3 regions of the Pristimantibacillus sp. Z349TD_6 genome follow, and region 1 is predicted to be linked to each of the others. Evidence: a T-box and tRNA genes for the amino acid it is inferred to sense, from the RefSeq annotation. Region 1 holds a T-box; the other regions hold tRNA genes.

Region 1 (11,005 bases):
CTAGCTCCTCCCGCATCTGCTCATCCCATTTATGAAACTTCTGCAATAATGCTTGTATTCGTTCATCGGGGTTTTGTCTTAATCTTTGTGCTGATTGACAAGTGCGCTCCCAGACGCCAAGCATAGGAACATCACCTTCGAAGTCCTTCATTGCCTTAGAAAGTTTGTTAATAAGATCAACTGCTTCCTTCGGTGATGGAGGTTGCAAGGCTGCAGGAGGGACATAAGCCCACAGCGTCAGCCATGTATCTGCCACGCTATGAGGACCCGCATCAACAAGGCTAGTTGGCAGCAGCACAGGGACATTCTTGGAATGTAGGTAACGCGCTACAAGCAGCTCTCGATCCTGTATCTTGTATGCATACTCTCCATCTGCTTCTGAGAGAACAATCGCTATTCTTGCCACAATGGGATAAGGAGCTAGATGAATAATTAAATTCCCACCCTCACTAAGCACATGAGGCGTAATATCCGTTAAACCCCATTCTTTGGCCATTAATAATAATGATGAGATAAGCTCGTTTTTATTAAGCATTGCAGCAGCTCCTTAACAAAGTTATACATTTATTTTAGCCTCACTGCTGTCTCGCTCAAAGGTAAAAAACGTTTCATAGTCAACTCTAGGCAAAAACTGCCCAAACTATTTCTCAACGCTTCAAATTTATCTCATACTTCGATTAATGACATGGCTTTATGCCATTATTCAAATCAAGGCTTTTAAGATCGGGCACATCGACTTAATAAACAATGCTCAGCCGCCAAAAGCAATACGATAACCGTTATTGTCGGCAATGGTGAGCTCACTCCATCCATCTGACCAATGCGGTCCTTGCACAATCTTCACATCTTTTGAAATAAACAACTTATGTAACTGTCTTAATCCCTCTGGATTCGTGTAGCAGAAAGCATCAAAATAAAGTCCGCCTTCTACTGACGAATTGGGCCGAATATCACTTTTCATTTTAGCTTCGTGCAAAATAAAGGTCACATCGCCGTAATTCATATGAATATGTCCGCCAATATTTTCTGAAGTAAATCCGATATTTTCATAAAAATGGATGGAATCTTGTAAATCGGCTACTAGAAAAACAAATGATGGTCCTTTCAAATGAACCAAGTTTACACTATTATTTTCCACCAATAACAACTCCTAAAATTTATAATTTATTCTAACTATTGTAACAAAAAGATCCTTCAATTATCACCCTCGCAAAATATCCGTTTTATGATTTAATAGATCACTAAACAGCTGCTTCTGCACGCTGCTAATACATTCAATGTCGATATCCTCCAACTTCGTAAAAACCAACTGCAGCGACTCATTATTGCTATCCGTATGCAGTACATTCTTACCATCCTCAGCTAATTTACCTGTTAGATCTACCGCCACGTTGAAGATAAACATGACGAATACAACTTCATTGCCATCAGGATATTGATACTGCATATTGGGACCAGTATAAATGGAATACAAATCATATTCTGTTACATGCAGACCCGTTTCCTCCAGCACCTCTCTTATCATCGTTTCTTCAATTTTTTCTCCCGCTTCCATTCCGCCGCCAGGCAGACCCCAATCTCCGTAGTCTGATCTTCTCTGTAACAATATTCTTCCAGCTTCATCTTTAATAATGGCTCCGCCAGTAACGATAATTCTCTTATTCATAGGCTCACTCCCTTTTGGATTGAATCTTTAGCGCATTTGTTTCTTCCTCAATGCGACCAACGTCAATACGCTCAAACAACAGCTCTAAACCTTGAATTTTTTGATTAGCAGCTACAGTAATGAACTTCCAGCTAGGCTCAGGAAGAGTTAGAAACCTTCTTATTTTCTCGCATGAGAAAGGAATAAACGGGGTCAACAATTGAGAAAGATTCGCTATAATTTGCACGCAAGTGTTTATTGAATAAGCACAAGCCTCTCGATCTTCTTTAATCTGAATCCATGGCTTTTGTTCATCAAAATATTTGTTTACTCTGCGAATAATAGCAAAAATTAACTCAATCGCTTCCTTTAGTCGTCCATCTTCAATGCATGCACCTGACTCGACATATAAAGAAGCAATGGCTTTCATCCATTCCGCGTTCTGCTTGCTTTCAGGAACGTTTCCTTCAAAAGATTTATTTACAAACGCTAGCGTACGATTGACTAGATTGCCAAATGCGCCTAGCAACTCTCCGTTGTGACTATAAATAAATTCTCGCCATGAAAAATCAGTATCCCGCTTCTCTGGACCGTTTGCGATCAGAAAATAACGAATAGAGTCTGGTTCATAACGCTTCAAAATGTCCGGCACCCAAACCGCCCAATTATTGCTTGTCGAAAACTTTTTCCCTTCCAGCGTCATGTATTCACAAGAGATGATTCGATCAGGCAAATGATAATCCTCAGCGCCTAGAAGTACAGCCGGCCATATCAGTGTATGAAAAGGGATATTGTCTTTGCCGTGTACATAATAAGCGGTTATTTCCTCATTTCCGTCCTTCCAGAAGGCCTCCCAGCTATCGCCTTTTTCAGCAGCCCACTGCTTGCTTGCCGATAAATATCCGCTCACTGCTTCAATCCAGACGTAAATTTTTTTATCTTCGAACCCTGCAACCGGAACCTCCACGCCCCAATCTAAGTCCCTTGTCGCCGCTCGATCTTGAAGCCCCTCTGCAAGATATCTTTGCGTTAATTGTACTGCATTTTCTTTCCAATCTTTTGTTTTATTTGCATACTTAGTCAATTCAGCTTGGAAGGAAGAGAGTGCAAGATAATAATGTTCCGTTGGCCGCTCAATTGGAGGATTCCCGCAAATCTTGCATGTCTTGTCTGTCAGGTCGGCTGGGTCAAGCAAGGTTGAACAAAAATCACATTGATCGCCTCTCGCACGGTTGCTGCAAACAGGACAAATCCCTTCAACATAGCGATCCGGTAAAAATCGTTGGTCTGTTTCACAATACGTTTGTTGGATTGTTTTTTTATATAAATGTCCTTTTTCTAAAAGTGTCAAAAATAACTGTTGAACGACTTGGTGATGAAATGGCTGATCTGTTCGAGTATACAAATCATACGTAAACCCAAGCTGTTTAAAGCATTCGGCAAATTCCTGATGAAATCGATCTGCAATATCTCCCGGAGAAACACCTTCTTGAATTGCTTGCACGGCAACAGGTGTACCGTGGCAGTCACTTCCAGATACGTACAATACCTTATTTCCTTTTGCGCGGTAATAACGTGCCAACACATCCCCTGGCAATACACTCGCCAATCTTCCCAAATGCAATGAACCGTTCGCATAGGGCCAAGCACCGCCAATAAACACATTTGTCATCATAATTCCTCCTTTTTTTGACAAACAAAAAAGCCCTCATCCCAAAGGGACGAGAGCTGTGCTCACGCGGTACCACCCAATTTTATTAATGCCTTGCGACATTAACCTCTTCAGGTACGATGCTTATGCATGTATACCCTAGCACAGTAACGGGTGCGGGTTCCGGCGCAGCCTACAACCATATGAGGTTTCGATGCGCAGCTCAGAGACCATATTCCCAAAGTTATTCTTTACCCCTTTTCAGCAACCGGGGCTCTCTGTAAAAAGACATCGCCTTGGTACTCTTTCTCATCGCAGCTTTTGTTAGAATATTCAATTTATTGGAATTATACTTAATATGATATTTCAAGTCAAGGTGATTATATTACTGCCCACATCTCCTTATTCCTACCTCGCTTTATTGTATTATAACTATCGGAAAATGCCTCCAGATTGCCTCCTAATACCTGATCAATCCGACGATTGATTTCTGCTGTCAAAAAGAACTCACATCACATTGTGTAATATATGATATTGATCGCTAAACTCCGTTTCGTTCGGTAAATTTATATTTTTTTATTCCTGTATGTATGAAAAAAGGACGCCGCTTGGCATCCTCTTTGAATTTACGCTAAAGCGCATAGCTATGCTGTCACAACACTAAACCTGTACACCAATTAATTCGTACGCATCAATACCAAATGACACATTATGGGTACATTTAAGTTCTATTTTATGATCATAAAAGCAAACGGAATAGGTTATCACATACGGGGTTTCTATGTAGATCAAAGTAAGAGATAGTTGATTGCTGTCTATCCAACAAGCCTGTGTAACCACTTCCTGATCATGTGTTTCCAAATCTTTCACAAAATGATCAGTTGCATGAATGATGGTACTGAAGTTAAAAGGATACGTCTTCACACTCTGTTCGCCAAAAATTAACTTAAACTGAAATTCGTTCCCGATTGCTGCAAAATGAAGCTCAGTGAATCCTTGTTTATTATCCCTGAATGAAAAACGAAGATCATCTAAGCGAATAGGGCTAGGCTCACTTAATGATGGTATGAACGGATTAGCCATTTTCAAGAGATGCTGATCTAAATCTGTTTTTTGTTCACCATCTTCAAAGTGGATATCCATGTCTATTTGCATGAGAATATGTTCATACACTAAATCTAGCATGGTTTGAAGCTGTTTCATGGAAGAGAAGCTCGATGTTGCCGCAATGACAACCTGATGTTTGGGCGACACAAAACATAACTGCCCATACCCGCCATTTCCCATATAACAGCCATCACGACAAAGAAAAAATTGATACCCATAGCCTTGGGAAAAATCGATGCGCTCTTCGTCTCGCGATGTATCGCTTTGCACGCTGGTGGCGAGTGAAATGTATTTCTCTGAAACGATTCGCTGGCCATTAAATATGCCTTTGTCTAGCAGCATTTGCCCAAACTTAGCTATCCCTTCAGTAGGAATACTTAGTCCCATTCCCCCAGCAACGACGCCAAGCGGACAGGTTTCCCAAGAAGCGGATGAAATGCCTAGAGGCATAAACAAACGAGGCATTAAATATTCGGTTAGCTTTTGACCTGTTACTCTCTCAAGGATAGCAGACAACATATAGGTAGAATGTGTACTGTAACGGTAATAGGTTCCTGGCTTATGCTCTACATCCATTGCTAAATAGGCTTTAACCCAGTCCGTTTGCTCCGCAACGCTTCCGTAAATATTGTCATGATGGCCAGCATTCATCGATAGCAGATGGTGAATGGTCATTTCAGACAAGTTGTCAGAAATCGCAGGAGGCAGCTTATCAGGAAAAAAAGAGATAACCTTGTCCCTTAAATCCAACAGGCCCTCGTCACAAGCAATGCCTATTGCGAGAGATGTGAAGCTTTTGCTAAGTGAGAATAACAGCTGCGGCGTGCCTGGACGATAAGGATCACGATAAAACTTGGAAGTAGCCTTGCCGTTTTGCATCAAGATAAAGCTGTTCAACTTCAAGTTTAATTGCTTGATTTGACTGAAAAACGCAAGCAACGACTTTGATGATAAACCATTGTTTTCTGGTCGATCCATTTCCATAACGCTTATCAAGCCTTCAACATCGTTAATCATGAATGCAATCACCCACTCTTTTATACTCAACGAATCTACTAGCTCAATTGTTTAATAAACGTGACTCTATCGTAACCACTGCTAAAATAGTCCTTTTCATACAGGCTGACCTCAAAACCGATCCGTTGATAAAAGGTTATCGTATCTTCATTCCCCGGATGCCCTAAAGTATAAAGAATAATTTCCTTCTCTTTCAGCTCGTTTACTTTATTGCAGATGGTAGAAAGCAGAGCTTTGCCAACGCCCGCTCGTTGAAAATCCTTTTTCACGACTACGCCTACGATTTCATAAAGGCCTACTTCATTATTAAATAGGTATCCTGCATGACCTATAATTTGATTGTCATCGCTATAAGCTACATGATATTGGCTTTTGCCCGCTGGAGCTTTGGCGAAGTCCGCCCACCGAGGCGGATATCTTTCAATAACGAAATCTGGGAATTGCAGCGGATGCTCCGATAATATATTTATTACATCTTGCCTGTCGTTGTGCTCGAACAATCGAATATTCATATTGTTAAACCACCTAAACAGAACGATCTTTATTCAGCTGTTCTACAAATTCATCCTTCGTTAGACCAAATAAAATAAGATCTTTATACTCACCGTTAGTGTAAATCACTTTCCTGCGCACACCCTCTTGCTGGCAGCCCAGCTTGATCATCATGTTTGTTGAGCCTACGTTGCCTTCCAGTACATAGTCATTAAACTTATTAAGCCGTCTTTCCATAAAAGCATACTTTAAGAGAATTCTCATCGCTCTAGTCCCGTATCCCTTGCCTCGGTGATCTCTATCGATCTGTATGCCAATGCTAAACGTGCCGTTTTTCTCATCGATACTATTTAGATTTACGCCTCCAATATTTTCAGCGTTTCTATTTTCAATCGCAAACATGATGCGCCTGTTATCCGAAGAGAAATCAGCATAAGTTTCAACGAAATTTTTAGCCTCGGCAATCGTAGGCGGCAGCTCAACCGTGCACTCTAATAAGCGCCGAGCTGGCGTATCAAAGCGGTTGTAGTAATGCCCTTCCCAGTCAGCGTCTTGAATCGCTCGTAATCTGATCTCCTCATCCTGCCAAAAATATTGACTATAATCTATTTCTCTCATGTGATCCTCCCATAATCAATAATCGTATTAAGCGCTATTATACATAAAATTAATATAAAAAAGGCAATTATTTGTAATGTCCTATCAAAATAATGAGCCCTCAGGTCATTCAACCTGAGAGCTCATTTTTTGGTTACCTTGAATGTACAGTCTTGTCCCGCTTAGACAGCACGATGTTCTGGTACAATCGAACGGTTAATAGATAGTAAGCAGCATAGATAGCCGCGAACAACGAAATGGGAATCCATAAGCGATAATAAGGCTCACTTAGTATAAACGAGAAGAGGTTCATACCGACTAGAACATGCGCGAGCCCAACGATGCCAGGAAATAAAAATACGAGAAACAGCTCGTAATAGATTGAACGCGATAACCGCTCTCTCCTTACCCCTAGCTTGCTGAGCATCTCATACCGCTGAACATCCTTCGCTGCACCTGATAATATTTTGAACATCAAACAGCTCGCCATCATAGCAAGAAAGGCGATGCCAAGGAAAAAGCCCATAAAGACTGTACCGCTAGCGATACCTATTGCATTCTCATAGTTCTTGTACTTGCTCCATGATAGGTACTCCCCATTTGATTTCTCTGTTTCCAGCTGGTCTAACGCCTTCCACGACATCCGATAAGCGAGGAAGTCGCCCGTTCTTCCAATCACAACGACCTGTTCCTTCGCACCAAGCTTTGCGAAGTCTCCTGCGTCAACAAGCCTGAACTCACTTATGGGTGGCGAAATCTCCCAGATGAAACCTCTCCATTTCTGACTGGACAGCTCTTCCGTATCCGTATTATTTCCATCACTCTCAGAGCTTGCTGGAAGAGGGCCTTTGATCTGTTCTATCTCATCCCAATACTCGCGGCTCTGCCCCGAATGAACAAATGGCCGCTGGCTCTCGAGGTCCTCTTTCGCATAATAAACCATTTCGTTCTCTATTTTGTAGCGATACTTGAACTGCTCCTTGAACGGAATGGAAGCGAGTATCTTTGCTTCTTCCGCATTCGGGTTATGCACGATCGCGTCATAAACGCGGTAGCTCTCTCCCCTAATTTTCGCATCATTCACAAAAGCCATACCTCCGGCAATTGCACCAGCTCCTAGTGCAATCAGCATCGCTACTGTTGCCAGCAGCTTCGTTAAGCCGTTAATTCGGAAGCTCAGCTGACCGAAAGTGAAGGCGCCGATTCCACGTATTTGATTCCTCTTTTTCATTCTTACTACAAGTGGCGGGAGCAGCATCATAAACAGAAGGTACGTTCCGAGCGGTGTCATGAATGTGGCGGTATACAATCCAATCTCCCGCAGCTGCTCCATAAACGTAAGGGAGAAGTAACCGAGCCCGAGAGCAATTGCTCCGACGATGCTAAGTACAATTTTCCACGGGCTGCTTCCCCACAGCCGATCTGCTTGCATATTGCCATGGACAAGATGCAATACCTTCATGCGAGAAAGCTTCAGCTGATTCCATAACGCAGACAATCCAAATAAACAAGTAAAGAAGATAATAGTAAACAAAATGGCTGGTCCAAATACGGCATGGTAACCGATAAGACTCGTCTGAAGCTGCTTAGCCATGAGATGCCCCACAAGCGTGGATAAGCCAAACCCGAGCCCAAGCCCAACCGCTAGTGAAATAATGCCGAGCGCAATCGTCTCAATAAACATTAAAGTACGTATTTTACTTTTGCGTGCCCCCAGAACGAGATAGAGTCCAAATTCCCGCTGGCGCAGCGACAGCAAAAAGCTGTTGGCATAAATAATATAGAAAAAAGTGATTGCCGAGAGCAGTACCGAGCCTAATATATAGACGAGCCCTATTGAGTTGATAACTGCATTTGCCTCCGTAAAATCGCGGTTCCACGCCATCGTCTGGAACATATAAAAGATGGCTATCGACATGACAAGTCCAGCAAGCAGTACTATATAGTCCTTGAATTTGCTTTTCATGCCGGATAAAGCTAGTTTTATAAGCATGTTCTCACCTCACTGCCTTTCCGATTCGTAAGTTTCATCGGATACAGCAGCGGCAGCTGCCGAACCATAATCGCCGAGCACGTCCAAAATTTGCTTATAAAAGGATTCACGGCTGCCCGTGCGGTACAGCTCTTTCACAAGCTGACCGTCCTGTATAAATAAAATTCTTCCGCAATAGCTTGCACTGAACGCGTCATGAGTCACCATGAGAATCGATATTCGCTGTTCCTCGTTTAGGCGCTTCATCGTCTCGAGCAGACTGACCGCATTTTTCAAATCAAGCGAGCCAGTAGGCTCGTCACCCAGCAGCAACGCAGGCTCATGAACGATGGCGCGCGCCGCGGCTGTACGCTGCCGCTGCCCTCCTGAGATCATCGCTGGATATTGTTCGGCTAGCGCTGTAATACCAAGATTGTCCATAACTTGACGCACTTTAATTCGGATCTCGCTAGCAGGGACGTCCTGCAAGGACAAGGGAAGTGCGATATTCTCATAGACTGTCAGATTGTCGAGCAGATTAAAATCTTGAAAAATAAACCCAAGCCGCTGCGCCCGGAAATCCGAAAGCTCACGGGCTTTCATTCGTGTAATATCTGTTCCAGCAATTGAAATCGTACCCTCTGTTGGATTATCCAACGTCGAGATTACGTTGAGCAGTGTAGTTTTGCCCGAACCGGAAGCTCCCATAATGCCGATGAACTCTCCTTCTTCCATCGTGAACGAAATATTGTTCAGCGCATATACCTGATTCGCCTTATTGCTTCCGTATATTTTGGATATTTGTCTTATATCAATAACGGGATTTTTTGTTGTCATAGCTTAGTGACATCTCCTTCTGCCTTGGTACCTGTACGATACCCTGCACTCTACTTAGTATAAGGAAGACGCCTAAAGCGAGCTTAATGTAACCGTTAAGATTTCATAAAGATTATCTTAATACTTTTTTACGATTTAACAGACTGCTCCTGAACTTCACGCCAAAAAGCCCCAACCATGTCATCCCACGGTCGAGGCTCTTCTTCCAAGATAATTAATACTACCTTCTTTTCGTTAATTTTGCTCCGAGTTTTGCTTCTCCTTAATGAGCAATACCGATATGTATTGCAATACCGCCATGGCAAACAGCACAATCGGCATCCATATAGATTGCAGATCTTTAGCAAGTATAATGAGCAAGCAAATGGAAAGCACCCTTCCCGCATTTAGAAAAAGCTCCCGCATAACAACGGATTCTATTCGCAGCTGCCCTTTAAGAGGCAATGTACCGATTAAGCGATAATAATAGGAAGTAAGCGTATTGACGGCAAGCGGATTGCATATCGAGAACAAAATCATAAATAAGGCAACCGACCAAAATTCCACTTGAATGAGCAGCAGCGATGAACCGATGGCTACCCCAGTTGTAGACAGGAGCACATATTTGCGTACTTGCTCCTTCTGTGCTTTTCTTGAAATGACATAACCCGTCGCTACCGTAAGCGAAGAAAAGAAAACACCCAAGTAACCTACCCAATCCTCACGCCCAACCGTCTGAAACAGCATAATATTGGGCAGGAAGAGCATAATTCCCTGAAATAGACCTAATACAAAAAAACTGTACAATGCCTTCAGCCAGCGACGATTCTTATGCATCACCAGCCCCATGAATTTTAAATAATAGGCTTTGTGATGTGATTTGATCATCGGAATGCGGAAGCTGACGATCGCTGCGATAAGGAACATAATGAAGGCAAGCGTGAAAATAATGATGTAACCCTGTAGCCCCTCGCTTCGCTGAATAATGAACCCCGCAAGCGCCGGCCCTGCTAGCCCGGATGCATTAAAGAAAATCATATTGATTGCAAGAAAACGTATGCGATTCGCTTCCGTTGAGACATCATATTGAATAACTAAATAACCAGTCCAGTAAAGCCCCGCGGCGATCCCATTAAAAATAGCAAACCATATGTAATACTGAGCCACATGCTCTTGCGCAATGACGACCATCAAATAAAAGATGGCAATCATGACGATACCTAGTCGATAAGTGACCATTCGATCATGCCGCTTCGCAATCCAGCCACCTAGTGCAAAGGCCGGAGGCGTTACGATGAAAACGATGATGTTATAAATTCCGTTTACGGTCAAATCCTGCGTTAACCGCCACAAATATAAATTGAGAAACAAACCCGACATCGATGCGCCAAACTGAAAGCAACAATGAATGATTAAAGCCGTTATCGCTTCCTTGCTAAGTCTGCTCTCTGGCGGAAGCGGCGTACCTTTCATTACATTCCATTTACTCCAAAATCTCGACCCCGTCCGCATTTGCAGCATCCCCCGTAGCTTCTCAACTGATAAGCGCTTTCTTTTCTATTTAGTTTATCACATGGCTATCATATACCCTCGATTCAATAAAGCGCTCACTCCTTCAAAATAGTCGTTATTCTTCCATATGGAGCAATCAAGTAACCGTATTCATTGTTTATATCCCTTGTTCGCATGATTAGACTTGCCGATCCGA
Region 2 (11,005 bases), 990 kb from region 1:
TCAAATACCAAACAACGGGTCCGAGGAGTGGAGCTATTCTCTTTGCTTAAATTAAAAGAATTGGATTGTTCATCATTTACGTTAACTAGCTGTACTTCTAGATATTGGTTAAACATTCTCCTCGTCCCCCTTCTTTTCCTTTATTTACGTTCCTTTGACAGCAGCTAACGGTTTGCATTTCGCTACAACCTGCGCAAGCCCCGCACCGACTACACTCTCAATGATTTGATCTACATCCTTGTATGCCTGCGGTGATTCATCGACCAGCGATTCCATAGAGCGCTGGTTTACGACGATTTCATCATCCGTGCCTACACGCATTGCAATAGCCACCTCTTCTACCGATACGAGCTGCTTCGTTGCGTTACGTGACCTGATTCGTCCTGCGCCATGACAGATGGAATAGTGATTCGCTTTCCCTTCAGCGCTTCCGACCATAATATACGAGGCAGTGCCCATCGATCCTGGTATAAGCGCCGGATGCCCCGTGCAAAGGTAAGGCTCAGGGTTATCCGGATGTCCTGCCGGCAGCGCTCTTGTTGCACCCTTCCGATGCACGAAAAACGATTGCTCATCCTGCTCTTCCTCCCATGCGTAGTTATGCATGAGATCATACAGCGTGCGCAGCTCAAATTTGGAGCCGAATACATCCTTGCCAGCCTCCCTGACAGCATAAGCAATCAAGTGGCGATTCACGACCGCATAATTTAAGGCCGAGTACATGAGGTTGACATACGTTTGTCCGAGCGGATGGGATAACGGCGCATATAGCAGCTTAGGATCCGCGGTGCCTATGCCTTCCTGACGCATCATTTTGGCAATGTCCGTGCTGCAATATTGACTGACCGCACCGCCCCAAGCCCGCGAGCCAGAATGAATCATAATGACCACTTGGCCGTCGAACAGCCCCCATGCTTCGGCAATTTCTCTGTTTTCCTCGGCAATTTCAATCGTTTGAATTTCTACAAAATGATTGCCGCCGCCAAGTGTGCCGAGCTGGCGATGCGCGCGATGCCAGACAACTTCCGGAAACTTATCCAGCACCTCTTCGTCAAAATCAAAGCGGCTGCTTTCCACATGGGTTAAGGAGGTTGCTTTGCGCGGCGTGTAGGCATCAGGAATATATTTTTTCGGCAAGCCGTGCAAGCCCTTCTTCACGATATTCTCAAGTCTAATATCTGAGAAGTAACCTCTTGCATGCTCCTCGACTGGCATATATTTCTCAATAGCCTTAACCAGCTTGCGACGCAGCTTCACTTCCTTCAAATCATCCTTATGCAGATTTGTAAGCTGTACGCGCATCCCGCATCCGATATCGCTGCCTACGATGGAAGGAGATACGTAGCCATCACTCGCATTCCATACCGCTGTTGTACCGATACAGGTTCCCACGCCAACATGCACATCAGGCGTATAACTCATATATACTTGATTCGGTATTTGTAAGTTGTTGTTCGCCATTTCAAACACTTTATAATCCAAGGACGCGAATAGCTCTGGTCCTGCATAAACATGCACCTGCCCCGAAGGCAGCTTTACTTGCTGATAATACGTTTCTTTCATATCCGATAATCTCCTCAAAATTCAAATGAACACAAAAAAGCCATGGACCCCAAAAAGTCCATGGCTTAATCTTGCGCCTTTATTTCCCAATCATTGCAGCTTGCAGCATACAAGATTTTAGAAAATAGTCACAGGCCCCGTAGAGGCCGATGAAATGGACTTGCTATATTTAGTTGCATGATTACGTTCAAAATTTAGTCCGAACATTGTCATCGACCTCCTTTCATTTGATTTACATCATAATAATCTGATCACCCAACTTCTGTCAACACATTTATAATAAACCAAAAATAAGATGCTCGAAGGAGCATCTTATTTTCACGGATAAATAACTTATAAATGAGCCAATAAGTTTGCGCGTACTTCAGCCAGCGTCAAATCGCGAACTAGCTTCCCATCTTCAAACACTACTTCCAGCTGATCCTCTGCTTTACGAGCTTCATATTCCTCTGCGCTAAGATTGTCAGTATAGGCAAATTCCCCATCCTGCTTCGTAACGAGGACAAGACCTGTCTGCGACTTCTTCACGCCATTATCTGTTTTGGGATCCTTATAGATTTTGCGCTCCTCGCCATTCACAATGGTAAACGTCGATTTTAATGCGAAGCCGAATGTATCCCGCGTGTTGTACTGGTAAGTAAACGAACCGATACCATACACCATATTCGTCGATGCAAAACCTTTTGCTGCCAGCTTCTCGCAAATTTCCTTGCAGCGCGAAATCGTAATCGCATCTCCATAGATTGCCCCGATGTGGCTATCTAGCTGCTTATACCCCTTCTCCGTAACCGTGCCGCCAAAAATATCCCAGAGTATTTCAATAACGCCTTTGCGCTCGAATTCACTCTCACCATCCGGGTCGCCGCAAATGATTTTGACCGGATCTCCGCTGTCGGGACGAATGACCACCTTGCCGTCCCTGCTCATAATATCATCCTTCAAGCCGCGAATGACCACGTCCAGCACACTCCATAAATCCCAAGTATCCGACACGATCGAGACAAAGTCATTTGGGTATACCTCTTTGATCAAATAGCGGTACGATGCCATCTCATCGCGTCCGTGCGCGCACATAACGCTGTGCTCGGTTGCCGGAATCGACGTACCTACCAATTCTTTTTCTATATTCGCATTATAATAGTTTTCCAAATACAATATCGCTGGTATCGTATCTGTTCCCGTGAACGATAGGAGATGGCCTGCGCTGCTGCCGAGCGCCGATTCAAGCGCACCCATGCCGCGCATCGAGAAATCATGACCTTGGAACGGTACGCCTGCTGTATCGCCGTTTGTCTGCAGCGCATAGGCTTCTAAAATTTTGCGATATTCAAAAGCTAGCGTAGCGCTCGTAGCCGGCATCCACAGCTGGCACGACATCAACGTCTCCAAATAGTTCGTCAGCCAGAAAAATTCCGGCTTCGTGTTCTCAATAGTCAGCATTGGTACTCTTATCGGTACTAATGCACCTTCTTTAATCGCCTTAATCTTGATCGGCAAATATCCAAGATCGTGCAGCTCCTCAATATGCGATGCATCGGGATTCGCTTCTCCAAGCGCATATTGAATGAGCCTCTTGTACTCATGCGCTACCTCTGCCTTTGTTCTTGCAAAGAAGTGCTCATTAAAATAATCGATGAGATATTGTTTGATAAACGATTGGAAGCCAAAAGCGACAACCTCGTTAATATCATCTAGTCGGCTTGTGCGAGCGGTCCACGTCGAGTAAACGAGCTCCGTTCCTTTTGGATACTGATTTTTATGGCTCACCTTGTAAAAGTCACATAGCAGCGTAGCTGGATAAACAAATCTTTGCGTCATCTTATAGGCCTCCCATTGCGAATACGTGAATTTTGTCATGCTCTGCTTGATGAAGTATGGTATCGGTCGTGTACACCTTATCAATAAGATCCGTTTCTAATATTTTCCCTTTGTAGATCGAATGCTCGCAGTGTCCTACCAGCAAATAAATATGCGTGGCTCCAAGTGCCTTCAGCTTCTCTGCGCTAAGCATAAACGTGCCGCCATACGAACAAAGATCATCAACAATGATGGCCTTAAAGCCCTCACTCGGGGTATGTCCAACGACATCCAGACTCTTGATTTGGCCGGTCTGAAAATCTCTCGCTTTGTAGCCTACCAGCTGCTGGTAGCCTTGAACCTTGCTGTAACGTTTCTGCGCCCCTGCATCAGGGAAAAAAAGATAGTCCTTCTCCGAATCAAAACCTACTTCGTTCGCGACTTGCTCAAGCAGCTGAATCGTTGGATATTTGCCGATACTGCGATCGATCAGCGCCAGCGATACATCGGAATGCGGCTCGATAATCGTAACCGACTCAAAGTTCATGTTATTGATAAAGGCAGCTGTATATTTTAACGTAAAGGCAGAAGTACCTTCGACTCGATCCATTCGGCTGTACGGCAAATAATAAATGGTCAACGTACATTTAACGCGCCGATCATCGAGATAGCTCTTGATGAACATCAGCTTAACCAGATCGCCATCATTCTCATATTTCCATACGATCGTATTGAATTCCGCCATATGCGTAAGAATTTCATCGCCATTTATGAGCGTCTCCCCATTCGGAAACTGTTTTAACCCAAGCTCTACTCCATTAAACTTCAGCATGACATCACTCTCCTCGTACGCGTTCAGCTATAAATAGACAATCTTGGCTCTTCCTTTGAAAAAAGGTACAATTGCGCTGCTCGCTGCGAATATTGATTGGATTGCTTCGGATTTCCATTTGCGTCCGTAGCCTCCTCAATAATCGTGCTGCGACTTTTCGTTGACGTCAATTTGCGAATGAAATTTTTCTCCTCAAAGTCAGGAACAACCGTTTTTATTACCTGATACAGCTCACTAAGCGTAAACTCCTCTGGCAGAAACTCCTTCGCTATCTTCGTAGTCAGCATTTTCTTGCGAATCTCTTGCAGCGCGTCGGTCAAGATTTGCTTATGGTCAAACGCCAAATCCATTTGAAGCGCTTCTTCGACTGTAAACAATTGCACATCTGATGCATCCACAGCCGCAGCTCTTTTCTCAAGTGTACATTCGTTAACGAGAGCTAGAAATGCATGCGAGATAATCCAGCCCCTTGGATCACGGCCAGGCGTGCTATACACGTTAAAATATTCAATATGCACGTCCTCAACCGCTGTCTCTTCTTGCAGCTCGCGTATAGCACATTCATATACCGTCTCATTTTCCATCGTAAAGCCGCCTGGCAGCGCCCACTGCCCTTCGAAGGGCCATATGTTCCGCTTAATCAGCAGCACCTGCAGCTCCCTCGTAGGCAGCGCCTTCTTAGGCGTTTGCCTTTCTGTCGTTACGATCGTAAAGATGACGATATCTGCTGGTGCGCCATCAGGTGATCGGTAATGATCTGCTGCGTAATTGGATTCATTTTCGACCATTGCTGCTGCACTCCGATCTGTTTCATTTTTTCGATTTGATATTATCATAATGACATTATTAAATTCCTTTGTCAACGGCTGATGTGAAAAATAGGCAATTAGTCACGAATAAGGGTATAAAAAAAGAAGCGGCTGCACGCCGCTCCTGTTATATTATTTCGTTTCTATAGCATCCGCAGGGTAGACGAGTCCAATCTGCTTTCTTGCCTCATCCATAATCTCCAGCGTCACGAGTGAATTTGCAAACGTGTTAATGGATGACTCCGTACGGCCAGCTTTAATCAGCTCGATAAATTCCTTCGCTTCATAGTACATCGACTTGCTATTTGAAGGCTGCGAAATATTTTCGCTTGTCCCGTTGCGGTATTGGATTTCAACCTTCCCTATTTCACTGATCTTGTCGATTACGATACTGCCGTTCTCCCCTTGAATCTCAGATGGCAGCGATGAATGTGTAATTTTGGAATACATGATGACCGCATCCATGCTCTCATACTGAAGAACGATGCTTCCTTCCCCATCCACGCCAGAGTCCAGCATGACACCAGTCGCTTTAATTACATCCGGCTTGCCAAATAAGGCTACAAGCGGGTAGACGCAATAAATGCCAAGATCCATAAGCGCCCCGTTTGAGAATACAGGGTTAAAAGCATTAAGCACCGTACCCGCCTTATAGGCATCGTACCTAGACGAATACTGGCAATAGCTCGCAAAATAACGCCGTATCGTTCCAAGCTTGTCGATGTTGTCTTGTACAGCCTTAAACCCGGGCAGCATCGTCGACTTTAACGCCTCCATGAGCAGCACGCCGTTTTCCTTCGCAGCCGCAATCATCTGGCGCAGCTCATGCGCATTCGAAGCGATCGGCTTCTCGCAGAGCACATGAATGCCATGCTTCATGCAAGCAATCGCATGAGCGGCATGAAATGAGTTTGGACTAGCAATGTATACCGCATCAATTTGTCCACTTGCCGCCATCTCTTCGATATCCGTAAATGTAGCAGCAATACTATGTTTTTCCGCAAATGTACTCGCTGTTTCTATCGAACGCGAATAGACAGCAGCTAGTTTGAAATCTTCGACCTCGCTCGCTGCAGAAATAAATGACTCCGTAATCCAGTTTGTACCGATAACGCCGAATCTGATCATAATCGTCTCTCCTTGAAAAATAGATTTATTGGCTAATCGCTTATTATATTTTTATGAAATGAGGAAAGTCTTCTTCTGTTTATTATAGCCATGCCAAGGACTGCCTGTCCAAATGATTCAGCTGCATTTTGACATTTTGTATAATCTGTATTAACATCTCTAATACAAATGATACTTTATTGCTAGGGGTGATCCGATGATTATGACGCTCGACTACAACAGTGATATACCGATCTACGTCCAGCTCCGCAACCAAGTTGTCATCGGAATTGGCGTAGGCGGACTCAATTATGGGGAGAAATTGCCAACGGTAAGACAGCTCGCCGATGATTTAGGGGTAAATGCCATGACCGTAAACAAAGCCTATGCCCTTCTCAAAAACGAGGGATACATATCTATTGATCGCCGTCATGGGGCCAAGGTACGCACCGAATGGAGCAAGCAAGCCGATTTTAGCCAAAAGCTGGAGTATGAATTAAAGCTTGTTATTTCTGAGGCTAGTCTTAAAGGTATCGAGCAAGAACAATTTATGCACATTTGCTCGAACATCTTTAAAGCCGCAATGAGCAAAAATCATCCCCTGCCAGAATAGGAGACCTTTCATGAACAATATTATTTTAATCGTTCCAGCAGCTATTGCCTACATCACTATTCTTGTTATGTTTTTGAAGCAAGCCGTACCAAGCAATCATATATTGTTTGGCGTAACATTTCCTGCACATGCCTTCGAGGATGCAGAAATGAAGCAGCTTCAAGAAAAATATAAAAAATCATATTTTGTGTATGCTGGCATTACGTTAATAACCTTAGTGCCTTTTTTCCTGCTCGATAAATACTTTTCATTAGCCTTTACTTACATGCTGCTTTGGTTTGCAATTTTTTTGTATACATCCAAACTTCCTTTCAACAAAATCCATCATAAAGCCGCTGTGCTCAAACGGGATAAACAATGGTTTGTCGGAGAAAAACGAGTGATCCGCATTGATACCAAAGTAACGCAGCTCAAAAAATCGGTGCTTGTTTCTCCTTATTGGTTCCTAATTCCCGCACTTTTATCTGTCGTCCCTATTATCGTTTCCTTGTTTAACAGCGACGTTCTCTTAAAAATGACCGGCATTGCCTCACTCGCGATGACTGCGATCTTATACGTCATTTACATTGCCTTTGGCAAAATGAAAACGAAGGTGTACAGCAAAAACCACGACATCAACGCCGCTATTAACCGCGCAGCACGTCGTTATTGGTCCATGCTTTGGCCTAGCCTTGCTGTTTTTGAGAGCATTAATGCTTTTGTTGCTTATATGATTTTAACACAGGGGAGCTCGCTGAGCTTTACGCAGTGGATGATTGGTATTGTCATGGTATCCCTCTTGCCGCTATGCAGCATCTTTTTTGTACATAACAAGATACAGGCGGTTGAAGAAAGCCTTGCCGAAACAGACGGCCAAAGTATTGTAGCCGATGACGACCACTACTGGATTAATGGCTCTACTTACTACAACCCGGATGATCAGACGATCATGGTTCCTAAGCGTGTTGGAATTGGTACAACGGTCAATATGGCAACCCGGGCCGGAAAATGGATTCAATACGGCGGCATCGTGCTTGTCCTTGTAATCGTCATTCCTTTGACTGCTTTTATTGTGCAATCTGACAATACAGCTCCTACTCTAACTATTAAAGAGGACGGTATTGTGTCCATCGATTATCCTTTATACGATTACAGCTTTAATTTAAGTGATGTTAAGGGAATTACGCTTGAAGAAACGCTCCCAAGCGGATTTAGAACAAATGGCACAGCGACAGCCGAATATGCCCGTGGCAACTTTTCCTTAGAGAAGCTGGGTGCTGCCAAGCTATATGTATTTAAAAACTCACCGCCGTACATTACCATGCAGCTTGACGGCTTAACCGTTATTTTTAATGAGAAAGACGCCGCCAGAACGAAGGAGCTTTTCGAACAACTAACGGCTAGTAAGCTTTAATGCTCATACGGTACTCAACTGCTGTTATGTTCGTGCTATTAGAACGCGTCTCCACCATACACGAATTGATCCAGAGATGCTAAAGACTGCTCGTTTAGAGGCGTGGAGTTGTCAAAATAAAGCACTGAGGATGCTGGAATGTTCCATTTCAGCTCTCTCCTCACTAAAGACGGACTAAACTCGCTCCAGTTGTCCAGCTTATACTGATCGAGTATAGATCCCCTTTGCACAATTCGTTCATAATGCACCTTGTCGTCACGGAGATAAACGAATACGACCTTTACCTCAACGTCTGATAAAGAGGCCCCGATTGCGAAGAGCTCCTGCTCAATCCAGTCCGGGGTCTCTGTTTCTTTCGTGAAGGGCCCGATTACAAATATATCGCCGTCATTAGCAATATTCTCAAGTGCAGCATCCATCGTAATGCGATAGCCTAAATCGCGGCACAGTTTCTTATAGAGACTTGAATCTCGGTCATTCGGATCAAGTCCTGCCTGCATCATAAGCGCAACAGCTGCCGGCCTAAGCACCGTATCCATATCAATAATGGCCACACTGCGCCTCTTTGCCAGCGCTTTTGCCAATGTCGTCTTGCCTGCTCCTGCACCGCCTACAAAAAATACTAATTTGCGCATCGCGAACCCCTCATCATTATTAATGTCTTATTCATAACAAAAAAACACCCTGCATTGCAAGGTGTTTTGGATGTGTAAAATTGGAGCGGAAGACGGGAATCGAACCCGCGACCCTCGCCTTGGCAAGGCGATGCTCTACCGCTGAGCCACTTCCGCATATAAATGGCTGGGGATTCAGGGATCGAACCTGAGAATGACGGAGTCAAAGTCCGTTGCCTTACCGCTTGGCTAATCCCCAACATATATTTTGTTACTCTTCTTGTAAAAGTGGCGGAGCTGACGGGATTCGAACCCGCGGTCTCCTGCGTGACAGGCAGGCATGTTGGGCCACTACACCACAGCTCCGTATGTAAGCTCGGATAAATCCGAAAGTGAAACCTTGGTTTGGTTGCGGGGGCAGGATTTGAACCTGCGGCCTTCGGGTTATGAGCCCGACGAGCTACCGGGCTGCTCCACCCCGCGTCAATTACTACTAAAGCTATTGATTTACAGAACATTCACTAATGCATGCATTAGCAAGTTGCGCCCTGAAAACTGGATACGAAAGATTAGGCTTGCTGAAGCCTTTATGCTGCTGTCTACTGGATGTATGGGTCACAGTAAACGTGTTTAGGATAAGCCCTCGACCGATTAGTATTCGTCAGCTACACACATTGCTGTGCTTCCACCCCGAACCTATCAACCTCGTCGTCTTCAAGGGGTCTTACATACTGGGAAATCTCATCTTGAGGGGGGCTTCACGCTTAGATGCTTTCAGCGCTTATCCCGTCCGTACTTGGCTACCCAGCGGTGCTCCTGGCGGAACAACTGGTACACCAGCGGTACGTCCATCCCGGTCCTCTCGTACTAAGGACAGCTCCTCTCAAATTTCCTGCGCCCGCGACAGATAGGGACCGAACTGTCTCACGACGTTCTGAACCCAGCTCGCGTACCGCTTTAATGGGCGAACAGCCCAACCCTTGGGACCTACTTCAGCCCCAGGATGCGATGAGCCGACATCGAGGTGCCAAACCTCCCCGTCGATGTGGACTCTTGGGGGAGATAAGCCTGTTATCCCCAGGGTAGCTTTTATCCGTTGAGCGATGGCCCTTCCATTCGGTACCACCGGATCACTAAGCCCTACTTTCGTACCTGCTCGACTTGTAGGTCTCGCAGTCAAGCTCCCTTATGCCTTTGCACTCTTCGAATGATTTCCAACCATTCTGAGGGAACCTTTGGGCGCCTCCGTTACATTTTAGGAGGCGACCGCCCCAGTCAAACTGTCCACCTGACACGGTCCCCGAACCGGTTTCACGGTTCTAGGTTAGAACTCCGATACGATCAGGGTGGTATCCCAACGTTGCCTCCACACAAGCTGGCGCTCATGCTTCAAAGGCTCCCACCTATCCTGTACAGATCGTACCAAAGTTCAATATCAAGTTACAGTAAAGCTCCATGGGGTCTTTCCGTCTTGTCGCGGGTAACCTGCATCTTCACAGGTATTAAAATTTCACCGGATCTCTCGTTGAGACAGCGCCCAAGTCGTTACGCCATTCGTGCGGGTCAGAATTTACCTGACAAGGAATTTCGCTACCTTAGGACCGTTATAGTTACGGCCGCCGTTTACTGGGGCTTCGGTTCACAGCTTCGGATTTCTCCTAACCGCTCCCCTTAACCTTCCAGCACCGGGCAGGCGTCAGCCCGTATACTTCGCCTTACGGCTTCGCACAGACCTGTGTTTTTGCTAAACAGTCGCTTGGGCCTTTTCACTGCGGCCCCCTCGGGCTATTCACCCTACCGAGGCACCCCTTCTCCCGAAGTTACGGGGTCATTTTGCCGAGTTCCTTAACGAGAGTTCTTCCGCGCGCCTTAGCATGCTCTGCTCGCCTACCTGTGTCGGTTTGCGGTACGGGCACCTAGATCTCACTAGAGGCTTTTCTTGACAGCCGGAGTACATGACCTTCGCTACTGCAATTTTCGCTCCCCATCACAGCCCAGCCTTATGATCGACGGATTTGCCTATCGATCAGCCTCACTGCTTGGACGGACTATTCCATCAGTCCGCGTCACTGCCCTTCTGTGTCACCCCATTGCTCAAACGATCCTCGGTGGTACAGGAATTTCAACCTGTTGTCCATCCACTACGCCTTTCGGCCTCGCGTTAGGTCCCGACTTACCCTGAGAGGACGAGCCTTCCTCAGGAACCCTTAGGCTTTCGGCGGACAAGATTCTCACTTGTCTTTTCGTTACTCATACCGGCATTCTCACTTGAATACA
Region 3 (11,005 bases), 1.2 Mb from region 1:
ATCTTTTTGTACGGCAACAATTTGCTCCCTAGTATCTTGTCCGCCAACCTCGTGACTCATCTTTGTTAGCCCCTCTCAACTTATAAGAATGTACAGCCAATTTATATCATGCCTTGCGTGTGCAATAATTATGCACCATCACCTTACAAAAAAAATCCAGCGCTATCGCATGAGGAGCGAACGCTGGATTTTTGTTTTTATTTTCTTTTGATCGCGTCAGCTGGAAGTTTCCTTCTCCAAACAAACTGCTCGTCATGCGACAAGGAATCATGTATTGCGAAATTTGCTACAGAACCAATAACAATGCCGATAATTCCAAACATCCCCAATAGCCAAATGGCTAAATAGGCATACTCTGCTGCCAACAGCAACCGCCTCCTGCGCGCTTTCTATCATCGTATGCTGTTAATCGTGCCTTTAGTATTGTTTAAATTAAATCCACAATTAGGTCGCATGAAATAGCTTTAAGCAGCATATCAGAGCAGTTCCAGCGAGCAACGATTTATTGTAAAGAAGTTGATCGTTTTTGCCGATAATGGTATAAGGAGGTGTATTATGGATATAGCAGCAGCATCAATTGCGATGAATCAGAACAGCTTAGCACTTGCAGCGAGCATCCGAGTCATGTCTTTAGCTAAGGAACAAGCTACGCAGCAAGCGCAGGATATGGTTCAAATGATGAAACAAGCACAACCTCATTTAGGCCAAAGCATCGATATACAAGTTTAAACTGAACCCTGAACCCCCAAAGGCATGAATCGCTACTGGGGGTTTTCCATCTTGAAACTGTTTCAAATGAAACGGATATGTTTAGTTAATCTAATACGAAGGCCTACTTCTTTGAGATTGTTCAGAAAACTAACATTATCCTAATCTCATTGTTAAAAAATTCTAACAACCTTCGTTTATCCTTAATTTAACAAATGAAAAGTTGGAGGGATTATGATGAACATCTGCTTTTATCAACAAAGAATTGAAGAATTACGAGCTGAAATGGTCGAGATATTTGGCGCGTGCAATAATTTTACAGATCAAGCTGTTCTCAAAATTAGCCAAGAACTGGATTATCTCTTAAATCAATATTCCGGATGTTTAGCCAATCATTCAAATTAGCCCTTTCGTATGAAGAGGTTTTCTTATATGGCATGAACGAATATGAAATTACGTTTTGGAGGTTTGATTGTGGAGATAAAATAAAAGGGACCCTTGCTATGCAAGGGTTCTGAACGTGCACCTACCTTATCAAGATTTTGCAGCATTCTCCTCTTCACCTCATAAGGCTCACGATCCTAACTGCCACGACGCTATTCGACCTCCCTGTTTTGATTTTCCCGCCTGCTTCCTCTAATTAACTACTTTACCTTGCCATGTTCGGCGCAGCTCTCTCTTAAAAGAATGGAACAATCAACTGCCGCGATTAAAGTTAGTTTTTTCGGGATAAAAAAAACACCCATAATAATGGGTGCTTGTTTCTACTATTTTAAAACGATTTGAGCTTTTTCCCCATCATCTTCAAGCTTAATTACAAGACTTTCATTGGAACTAGCAACCGAGTCTGGAACTTCGATTACAACAAAACCTTTTTTGCTCGCTAATGGTTTAATACTATTTTGACTCAAGTCTCCATCGATCATAGTTACAGTGTAATCATATTCATACTCGCCTTTAAAGATAGCTTTCATTCGAATACCATTTATCATTGCAGTAAAATCATTTGCCTCTTTGCCATTATTGGTAACATTATAATTTAATACAATAAATTTATTGCCTTCATCAGCGCTTGAGGAAAACATATCACTACTCACTTTTTGATTAAACTCAAATGATTCAAGGGTAATTTCCCAAGTGCCTAATTTGAATTTATCACCTGGCTTGAAGGATGCTTCTTTCGGTTCCTCCGTAGGCGGAGTTTCCGTTTCTTTGGGTGTTTCAGTAGCCTCAGTCTCCTTGCCATCCACCGTGCTTGCTTGATTGTTATTCGATGATTTGGCTGCATTATTGGTTTCTGATCCCCCGCATGCTGATAAAACTAGCAATAGGAGTGCGAGTAATGTAAAGATTTGAACTTTTTTCATCAATTTTTCCCCTTTCAACAATTTTCTACATATTACCACAGATTCTAAGGGTTGTCTTAGAAAAATTTGTCATACAACGTCAATTCTTTTTCAAATAATTGATACTTATAATAGATTGCTAAAAAATACTTTTAATATTAGCTCTATTTAATATCTATGAGATGGTAGTACATGAAGTTTCTCATTTGCTATATCAAGCACCTTTTTACTGCCTGAGTGTTTTGAACTAATCATTTCGAAATGGTATAGTAAGTCTATAGCTCCCAGGTTGATTTTTCAGTGAATTGTCAATTACAGAGAAAGCGAATTCTTAGCATAGAGACACGGCAGCACCTGCCTTTTTCGTCGAATATTTCAAAAGGAGGATAACAGCCCATGCAGGTTGAAAACTGTATACCATCTGGCATTCAACCCAAAGACACTGGCTTCGGCTACACATTGTCTGTTATTGGCGGCAAATATAAAATGACCATATTGTACTGGCTCTCCGAAAACAAGGTCATGCGGTTCAATGAGCTGCAACGGAGAATCGGCACTATATCCTTTAAAACATTAAGCGTGATGTTAAAAGAGTTGGAGACAGACGGCATTGTCAGCCGCGAGGAATTCCCACAAATCCCTCCCAAAGTTGAGTATTCCTTGACCGAGTTGGGGCAAACGATAATTCCGGTACTGGATATCATGTGCCAATGGGGAGAAAAAAACGGCATACCAGCCGCGCAGGCGGCAACAATTCCGCTTTCGATATAAACACTCAAGAAGAAAAGCAGCATTTCCATGGATGGAAATGCTGCTTTTCTTTTCACCACTAATTAAAGACGATCAATAAAATCAACATAACACTGCGCGCTAATATCTAATTTCCTTAAGTAATCTGGATCTCCTTCGGTCTCGTATTCTGCGCCATAGAAGGCATAGAAGGAACGATAATCGGCGCCGCAATATAAAAATGTCGTGTCAAAGGGAGATAGGAGTTGGTCAAGTCCGTAACGGAGTTTCCCTTCCTCGGTAAAGTCTTTTTCCCTTCCACCGGCGGTTACAGCTAGAGCGGTTTTTCGATTTCTTAATTTATCGCCCTTTGACCCGTATGCCCACCCGTAAGTCAGCACCTCATCAAGCCATTGTTTAAGCAGCGGTGGAGAACTGAACCAGTAAACAGGGAACTGCAAAACTAAATGGCTATGCGCTTCAATCAACTGTTGTTCCTTTTCCACGTCGATTTTTCCGTCGGGATAGGCTCTGTGCAGATCGTGAACCGTATATTTGTCGGGATATTTACGAAGCTCCTCCGCCCAGCGTTTATTGACGATGGATGCTTCCATGTTTGGATGTGTAATAATAACGAGTGTTTTCAATGTATTGCCCTCCTTGAGCGGTATTTGTTTCTGAACTAGAGTATAGATCGCATCGCCGCATTGCGGAAGTATGCACTTTTCGTTCACCTACTTACCACAACGTAAGTACTGTAGCGATCATTAAACAAAAAAAGCCTTGATTATCAAGGCTTCCGAAGTTTAAGTTATGTAGATCTACATGGGTTCGAACCTGTGACCCCTACCCTGTTCTTATTCCAAGTTAAAACTCCTAATCCTTTAAAATGGGCATCCTGCCTTTATAGCCGCAAACAGGACAAGTTACGATTCGCTCATTAAATACTCCCGTCTTTAGTGCCGATGCAAAGCCTACTTTTGATAATTTAAAACGACTGCGACACAACGGACAAACAAAATGTGTCGTTTTGGTCATCCTATTCGTATAGATGTAGATGGATAGAAAGACCAAAGCCAACGGGAGTATAACTTGTATGAGAAAATAAATTGGATTTTGTTGATTCATTGGAATCACCTCTCATCAAAGGAACCTGATGCAGCTTAACAAGAATAAGCAGAAATCCAAAGTTTGATATTCGTGTCGGTCAGCCTTTTATTTGGAATTCTTACGTATCAAATTCGTATCACAGTCAAAACCACGTGATGATGATTGAGTTATTCGAGAAAGGAAAAACCCGCAATCCCATATATTATAAGGGTTTGCGGGTTTTTTGTTTGTATGATCTGAACAGGGTTCGAACCTGTGACCCCTACCCTGTCAAGATAGTGCTCTCCCAGCTGAGCTACCAGATCATGTTAGCGACAATTAATAATATATCAGCTGCAAGACGCCAAGTCAACATATTTCTTTACAGATTTTTCTGACTCTCCACTCTTATCAAGATGTCTCCACAAAAGTGGAATCGGTCATAATGATTGTATAATAATTGCAACAATTTGTCTTTTAACGACGTCAAGTAAGTGCTGCAGCAAATAAAAGAAGAGGTGACCGTATGAAAAGACGATTGATACTGACAATGACACTGGTTGCAATGATGCTCTTCACTCTTGGACAATCCGTATGGGCATTCAAGGACGTTAAAAATGACGTAAACGAGCATAAAATTAACGAGCTTAAGAAGATGGGCATAATAAGCGGAGATAAACATGACAAGTTTAATCCTAAAGGCAAGCTCACTTATGCCGAAGGCGTTTCTTTGATCGTTAAAGGGCTAGATATTAATATCAACCATATCCGCTTCATTAAAGAACCTAAAGCAAGCGACTATTTTACAAACATAAAAGATAACGCTTGGTATTCGCAAGCTTTTATCATCGCGAGTATTAATGGTCTAGAAATTCCAAAATCGGTCAAAGCTAACGACATCATGACCCGCGAGCAATTTGCTCATCATTTGTTTAAAGCTATGATGACGAAAGGCGATTACGCCTTTATTGAAATTTTCATGCAGTTGGAAGATGCGGCTGATGTGAACAAAACCTACATGGACAGCATTCAAAAGCTTCTCATAAGCAAAATCGTCACATTGGATAGTGCGAACAAGTTTTATCCTAAAAAAGCTATTTTCCGCGGTGAAGCAGCAGGCTGGCTATATGACGCCATTACATTTGTAAAGGAGACGGTTCCGATTCCAACTAAGCCTGAGCAACCGAGCCTCGACCTGAAGCTTTCCATTGAGGCGGTAAACCCGCAAATCAATAAAGTAACCGTAAGCACACAAGTAGGACATCCCGGTTATGGTTTCCGTATTACCTCTATTGCTTTCGAAGGTGATCAAGCTTTCATCAATGTAGAATTGGTCATGCCTGATCCTGATAAAATGTATCCTCAAGTTATTACAGATGTATCCGCCTCCACTTATATTGATGCTAAGCTAAAGCCAGTACTCACCCAATCCTCGCAATCTATGGGATCGAGTGAATCGTCAACAGGCAAAGCGATCATCATCAATTAAAACAAGAAAGACTTCTCTACCTGTCTTATAACCATCAGACAGTTGAGAAGTCTTTTTTTTATTTGCTTTCAAGCTCATTCAGCATCGGAATCGACCAGTCAATCGGCTCGCTTCCAATCGATTCTAGGAAACGATTTGTCCTGGAGAATGGTTTGCTTCCAAAAAAACCTTTGCGCGCTGCAAATGGGCTTGGATGCGGTGAAATAATTAAATGATGCTTGTCCCCATTAATATGCTTCGCTTTCGCTTCTGCATTCTTGCCCCAAAGTATAAATACCACTGGCTTCTCCCTATCGTTTAGAGCGGCAATAATTTGATCGGTAAATTGCTCCCACCCTATCCCTTGATGAGAATTAGGATTGCCATCCTCCACCGTAAGCACTGTATTTAGAAGCAGCACTCCTTGCTTAGCCCATGAAAGCAAGCTTCCATGGTCAGGCACAGTGGCCCCTACATCCGACTCCAGCTCTTTGTAAATGTTTTTTAGCGAAGGAGGTACCTTTAATCCTGGCTGCACGGAGAAGCTAAGCCCATGCGCCTGCTTTGGTCCATGATAGGGGTCTTGTCCTAAAATGACCACTTTCGTCTGCTCATAGGATGTATGATGAAGTGCATTGTATATATTTTCTGCTTCCGGATAAACCGTGGTCGTTTTATATTTTTCTGCCAATATGACAAAAAGCTCTTGCATATAAGGCGCTTCAAGCTCACTCTGCAATTTCTGCGCCCAATCATTTGCTAACGTATTCATAAACATTAATATCCCCTTCAAACGCAATCGTTTTTGAATAAGCAGCCTTTATTAGCTCTGCTTATCGAACCAATTATAAAAAACTTGATTAATATATTGTCCAGTAAGCAAATATGGAACCGTCTCTTCTTCTACAAACGACTCTTTTCCTTGAATACTAAAATAAAGCCATAAAGCGATTCCTTCGGAATATGAATCAGGCTCGTAATCAGCTTCATTTAATAGGCCTGAAATGACAGACATACAGTCCTCTATCGCTGCTTCCCCTTCAGAATGATACGTTTTAAGCTTTATTTTCAAATAGGAATAGACATAAGGAAACTCCTTGTTTCCTCCCAGAGAAGAGCTGTAGAGCGCTGTAGAGATCGCGGCTGCCATTATGCCGGTTTTCCACTGCTCCGCTTTTTCTGTGAGTGATACATCATCCTTAAACCGATGTAGAAGATCATTGTAAAGCGTGTCCTTTAAAGAGAATATCTCCGCATAGAGTCGACGCGCGCTTAGCTTAAGTGAAGTCTCCTCGTTCTTGTGCTGCATCAATCATCCACCTACTTCCCTTATCGCTCATGTATTTCAATACAACTCTTAGTTTACTTCATTCAAAATAGAGAAAGCAAAAATGTTCCCTCATTAAATATCGTGGCAAATGCCAAAAGTATAATAAAAAAGCTCGCTGCATAATATCGCAACGAGCTCATAAGACAGTCTAATCAGAATGCACCACTTCTGTTCCTGCTATAAAATCATGAATCGCTCTTTTGTCCTCGCGCAAACCGACCATAAAGGCGCTGACGATCACAGCAATACCTAATGTTAATCCATAAACGAGTCCACCGACAACATTACGCAATAACATGGTGCCTATTCCTGGAGGTGAGCCATCCAGTTTTCTAATCTGTACGCCGCATATCCTTTTCCCAATGGTATAGCCGCTCCAAAATACCGGTACAAGTAACGAGTAAAGGAATGAGACCACATCTGTAAAATAATCTCTACCTTCATTTCCTCCTGTAAATAATAATGAAATAATGGCTAATGGAATGCCAATAATAATGCCATCCAGCAACGAAGCTCCTAATCGAATCCAAAAACCTGCATTCATGCCGAGTCCCCTCCAGTATTACATCATTAATGTTACTCCCTTATTCAGACACATTCCTATTAAAACTTACGCTTATCAGCTCCGATGTATACCTTAATCCATTCGCCTATCCTTAAAGTAAAAAATATTTCGAAGCTATCCCATTTGAAGACTAACCCATCTCTTTTTTGACGATGATTAAAATAATGAAAGAAGGAATACAATCTGGAGGATCGATTTTGTGGATACTACAACAGAATTGCTAATAAAAAGAGCATATGCCAATCCCCGTTTAAGACAAAACATTGTGAACAAGAGTATGATTTGTTTGTATTGTGATTACTCCGGTTTCGTTGCGCAAAATAATCATGGAGCAGCTTGTTGCTTTGTCTTCAATAGAACGATACGCATTACTGCCAAAAAAATTCTGATGGAACATATTGATGGTTCCAATTACGGTGAACTGCTTGCTGTTCGTTACAGTCTTGAAATACTTGCAAGTGCGCTGACGGAGTATGAGCCGAAGTTCGCTATTATCTATACTGATTGCAGTCAAATCGCAAACATTTTATCAAAAGATTATTTTTCTCATTCACATTATAAAGAAGCTAGAGATGAAATATTGGCAGTTCTACATCATTTAAATAATATGTATCCCAACGTTCACATACAAATAAAATACATAAGCAAGCACAAGAAAAACAATACACTCCATAGGTTAGCCCATAATGCTGCGAGACAAGCTGCTATAAATTAATTACTGCCAGCCTATAATTTACTTAACAGCTTTAGAAATTAACATATTAAATTAAATTGCTAGATATTAAGTACCTAACAATAAAAAAACCTCCTTTCCTCAGAACTGACAAGTCAGATTCTAGAAAAGAGGTTCTTTTATCGTGCGTACATCTTATGTACTTCGTGAAAATCATTGACTCGTCAATGTCTTCGAGGTATGCCGAGGACGGGAATCGAACCCGTACGATGGTCACCCATCGCAGGATTTTAAGTCCTGTGCGTCTGCCAGTTCCGCCACCCCGGCATGTTGTAAAGGTTTTGCTTATGGTGGGCCCTGAGGGACTCGAACCCCCGACCAATCGGTTATGAGCCGACCGCTCTAACCAACTGAGCTAAGGGCCCTCGAAAAACGTATATTTCAACGTATTCATCGAAAGGTTGGTTGCGGGGGCAGGATTTGAACCTGCGGCCTTCGGGTTATGAGCCCGACGAGCTACCGGGCTGCTCCACCCCGCGACGTATATCCATTTGAGCAAAGCCAGTTGAATTGGCGACATAAAATAATATACTATATAGGTGTGTTTTAAGTCAAGCAAAATATTCTAATTTATTTTCTTTTTATTTTTTATGGTATAAACCTCACGCCGTATCGCCCTTTTCGGGATCGAAATACCTCTACCTCATGCGGAGTTTCATAGCCGTACATCCAACCGTCATTCTCCATTCTCCTAACCAAACAACCCGCTTGAAATTTGGTTTCATATAGGCGAACCCAATATACCCATCTCATGTCATCCCTCCGCTATCTTATTGGAGTAGCTGATGCTTATCACTCCAATAAAGGCTGTATACATTAGAATACCCCAAAATTGGGATCATACATGCAAATGGGGTATACTCAAAATAGGTCATTTCGAAGGAGCTGAAGACCATGTTATATGGAATTGTTGTTTTCCCCGAAAAGCATGTACAGGACTTCGCTAATAGCTGGCGAAGACGCCATGATCCGCATTACACAGCTGTACCTGCTCATTTGACAGTACGATACGCAGAAGATTGGTCAGACGATGAATTGCAGCTTGCAGTCGCTCATTTAGAGCAAACAACATCTAAGCTGCCTGCTTTCTCTATCCATTTGAACCGTGTATCTACTTTTTTTCCTGTAAGTCATGTGCTCTATTTAGCGCTTGAAGACACCGTTTCCATGCAGAAGCTCCAGGAGAGCGTATGCAGCGGTCCGCTGGCCATTGTCGAGCCCAAATATGTTTACACGCCACATGTCACGATAGGGCAAGAAATCTCAGCTGATGAGCTGCATGATTTATTCGGAAATCTGCGCATGCAGTCCATTGATCTTACTTCGAGAATTGATCGCATACATCTGATGTATCAGACCGAGAACGGCTCTTGGACCGCTTACCAGTCCTTTCTATTACGAGGTTAGACAAATATTAAGGAAAAAGCCCGCAAACGACGCAGAGGTCGATTACGGGCTTCTTTCTTATTTCAAATTATCTTGGCATCGGCATAATTTCGACTCCGCCGCCGTTGCCTTCTCCAGTTGGATTGTTTTTAATTTTTTCCAAAACCGCATTTCCGCGTGTTTCCCACTCAGCTAGCGCTTCACGAGCAGATTTTTTCTTCTCGATTACGGCCTGGAACAATTCATAGCCAGGTTGTTGAGCTTCCCATACGCCTGGTTTCTCACGGAAGATTTTGTCATTATCTACAGCTGGCATTGGTTTAAGTGAAGTAAATGCGTCAATATTGTATTGCAAACCGCCGATTGGCGTCAAAAATTCCTTACGTGCAACCATTTCATATAGACTTCTCGATTTCAGCTTAGCCCATTCCTTGCTGTTGGAGAACTTGATGAAATCCCAAGCGTCTTTATCGTTTTGAGCTTTGTTGTTAATACCCATCAACTGGCTCAATGAAATACTGCTGCCCACTTCTGGATCGCTTGGAGAAACGGGAACTGTCACAACGTCCCAATCAACAGCTTCAAAATCTTTAATTTTCGAAGCGTTGTCCGAAGCTCTCTTAAGCTCATTAATATAACCATAATCACCGATCGTCATCGCAATTTTGCCTTTGATGAACAAATCACCATAGAATGGGTCATTGCCGCCTTCAGCGTTTTGCTTCTCATACATTTTATTCATAAATTCTTGTGTAGGAATCACTTCTTCTTGATACAGTGATGCAACAGTGCTCCATACATTTTCCCACTGATCGCTATTGACGAGCATTTTCTCGCCTTTGTCATCCCACATTTTCAGCTGCAATGCTTGGCTATAAGACTGCGCATTGCTAAAGCCGTCATTGGACCAGCGATTGAAGGAGAATCCAAATTTACGGTCCACGCCTTCACCTTTTGCCACTTGACGTGCCAAGTTAAGAACTTCAGTCCACTCCATTTTGTTTGTCGGAGGAGTTACACCAGCATCAGTAAACATTTTTTTGTTGTAGTAAAGTGCAGAAGAGTTGAAGGTTGGCGTCAATGCATACAATCCGCCGTCACCAGCAGCTTTTATGCCTTCAACAACAGTTGGAACATAATCCGACAAGTCGAATTTATCTTGTGCTACTAATGGATCCAGCGGTTGCAACAAGTTGTCTTGTGTCATCCGACGAAGCATATTGTAATCCAGAACAACAACATCGACTGGATTTGATCCAGTAAGCATTTCTTTCATTTTTTCATACGGATCTGGCTGCTTTGTTGGCTTTGCAGGATCTTGCTGTTCAAAGCGTTGATCATCATAGTTGATTGCGCCTACGATTTGGAACTCAATGTTAGGATGAGACATTTCATACATATCCGTGTATTGCTGACGGAAATACGGCTCATTATCCGCACCGCCATAAAGCACGCCAATACGTAAAACCCGTTTTTCTGTTGAGCTGTCTGAGCCGCTGCTGCACGCTGCAAGCAGGCCAATAAGCAAGGTAAGTGTTAACGATACTAAAGTAAATTTGCGAATTCGCTTGCCTGACAATCTTTTATTATTCATTTGGTTTTAACCCCCTAGTGATTTAGGCGGAGTAATAATAATCCGCTCGCCGTCAAA

The links. A T-box is a leader RNA that pairs with one kind of tRNA and senses whether it is charged. The one in region 1 lies ahead of metG (methionine--tRNA ligase), so its partner is inferred to be a tRNA-Met.
Region 2: it encodes a tRNA-Met, which carries the amino acid that the T-box ahead of metG (methionine--tRNA ligase) is inferred to sense. The anticodon was not compared.
Region 3: it encodes a tRNA-Met, which carries the amino acid that the T-box ahead of metG (methionine--tRNA ligase) is inferred to sense. The anticodon was not compared.

The regions. Positions count from the first base shown of each region.
Region 1 is NZ_CM149662.1:2,248,839-2,259,843, reverse strand. It holds gene AC0VYE_RS09745 (phosphotransferase) at 1-535, opposite strand, end outside; gene AC0VYE_RS09740 (VOC family protein) at 752-1,138, opposite strand; gene AC0VYE_RS09735 (NUDIX domain-containing protein) at 1,202-1,666, opposite strand; gene metG (methionine--tRNA ligase) at 1,671-3,317, opposite strand; T-box leader at 3,360-3,621, opposite strand; gene AC0VYE_RS09725 (serine hydrolase domain-containing protein) at 3,957-5,420, opposite strand; gene AC0VYE_RS09720 (GNAT family N-acetyltransferase) at 5,459-5,932, opposite strand; gene AC0VYE_RS09715 (GNAT family N-acetyltransferase) at 5,946-6,530, opposite strand; gene AC0VYE_RS09710 (FtsX-like permease family protein) at 6,664-8,502, opposite strand; gene AC0VYE_RS09705 (ABC transporter ATP-binding protein) at 8,512-9,318, opposite strand; gene AC0VYE_RS09700 (MFS transporter) at 9,553-10,809, opposite strand.
Region 2 is NZ_CM149662.1:1,257,922-1,268,926, reverse strand. It holds gene AC0VYE_RS05430 (RtcB family protein) at 145-1,563, opposite strand; gene AC0VYE_RS05425 (nicotinate phosphoribosyltransferase) at 1,897-3,381, opposite strand; gene AC0VYE_RS05420 (ribose-phosphate pyrophosphokinase) at 3,383-4,192, opposite strand; gene AC0VYE_RS05415 (NUDIX domain-containing protein) at 4,216-4,980, opposite strand; gene AC0VYE_RS05410 (Gfo/Idh/MocA family protein) at 5,134-6,129, opposite strand; gene AC0VYE_RS05405 (GntR family transcriptional regulator) at 6,326-6,721, shown strand; gene AC0VYE_RS05400 (DUF5808 domain-containing protein) at 6,732-8,114, shown strand; gene AC0VYE_RS05395 (P-loop nucleotide/nucleoside kinase family protein) at 8,153-8,749, opposite strand; tRNA gene AC0VYE_RS05390 (tRNA-Gly) at 8,831-8,905, opposite strand; tRNA gene AC0VYE_RS05385 (tRNA-Gln) at 8,913-8,987, opposite strand; tRNA gene AC0VYE_RS05380 (tRNA-Asp) at 9,018-9,094, opposite strand; tRNA gene AC0VYE_RS05375 (tRNA-Met) at 9,135-9,211, opposite strand; rRNA gene AC0VYE_RS05370 (23S ribosomal RNA) at 9,360-11,005, opposite strand, start outside.
Region 3 is NZ_CM149662.1:3,433,065-3,444,069, reverse strand. It holds gene AC0VYE_RS14705 (DUF3892 domain-containing protein) at 1-60, opposite strand, end outside; gene AC0VYE_RS14700 (hypothetical protein) at 198-365, opposite strand; gene AC0VYE_RS14695 (YjfB family protein) at 556-729, shown strand; gene AC0VYE_RS14690 (aspartyl-phosphate phosphatase Spo0E family protein) at 943-1,113, shown strand; gene AC0VYE_RS14685 (DUF4352 domain-containing protein) at 1,476-2,075, opposite strand; gene AC0VYE_RS14680 (winged helix-turn-helix transcriptional regulator) at 2,451-2,825, shown strand; gene AC0VYE_RS14675 (NAD(P)H-dependent oxidoreductase) at 2,888-3,430, opposite strand; gene AC0VYE_RS14670 (hypothetical protein) at 3,660-3,911, opposite strand; tRNA gene AC0VYE_RS14665 (tRNA-Val) at 4,126-4,198, opposite strand; gene AC0VYE_RS14660 (S-layer homology domain-containing protein) at 4,399-5,361, shown strand; gene AC0VYE_RS14655 (uracil-DNA glycosylase) at 5,420-6,112, opposite strand; gene AC0VYE_RS14650 (hypothetical protein) at 6,164-6,649, opposite strand; gene AC0VYE_RS14645 (RDD family protein) at 6,819-7,214, opposite strand; gene AC0VYE_RS14640 (RNase H family protein) at 7,435-7,950, shown strand; tRNA gene AC0VYE_RS14635 (tRNA-Leu) at 8,150-8,235, opposite strand; tRNA gene AC0VYE_RS14630 (tRNA-Ile) at 8,257-8,333, opposite strand; tRNA gene AC0VYE_RS14625 (tRNA-Met) at 8,371-8,447, opposite strand; gene AC0VYE_RS14620 (2'-5' RNA ligase family protein) at 8,863-9,375, shown strand; gene AC0VYE_RS14615 (ABC transporter substrate-binding protein) at 9,443-10,948, opposite strand; gene AC0VYE_RS14610 (ABC transporter ATP-binding protein) at 10,955-11,005, opposite strand, start outside.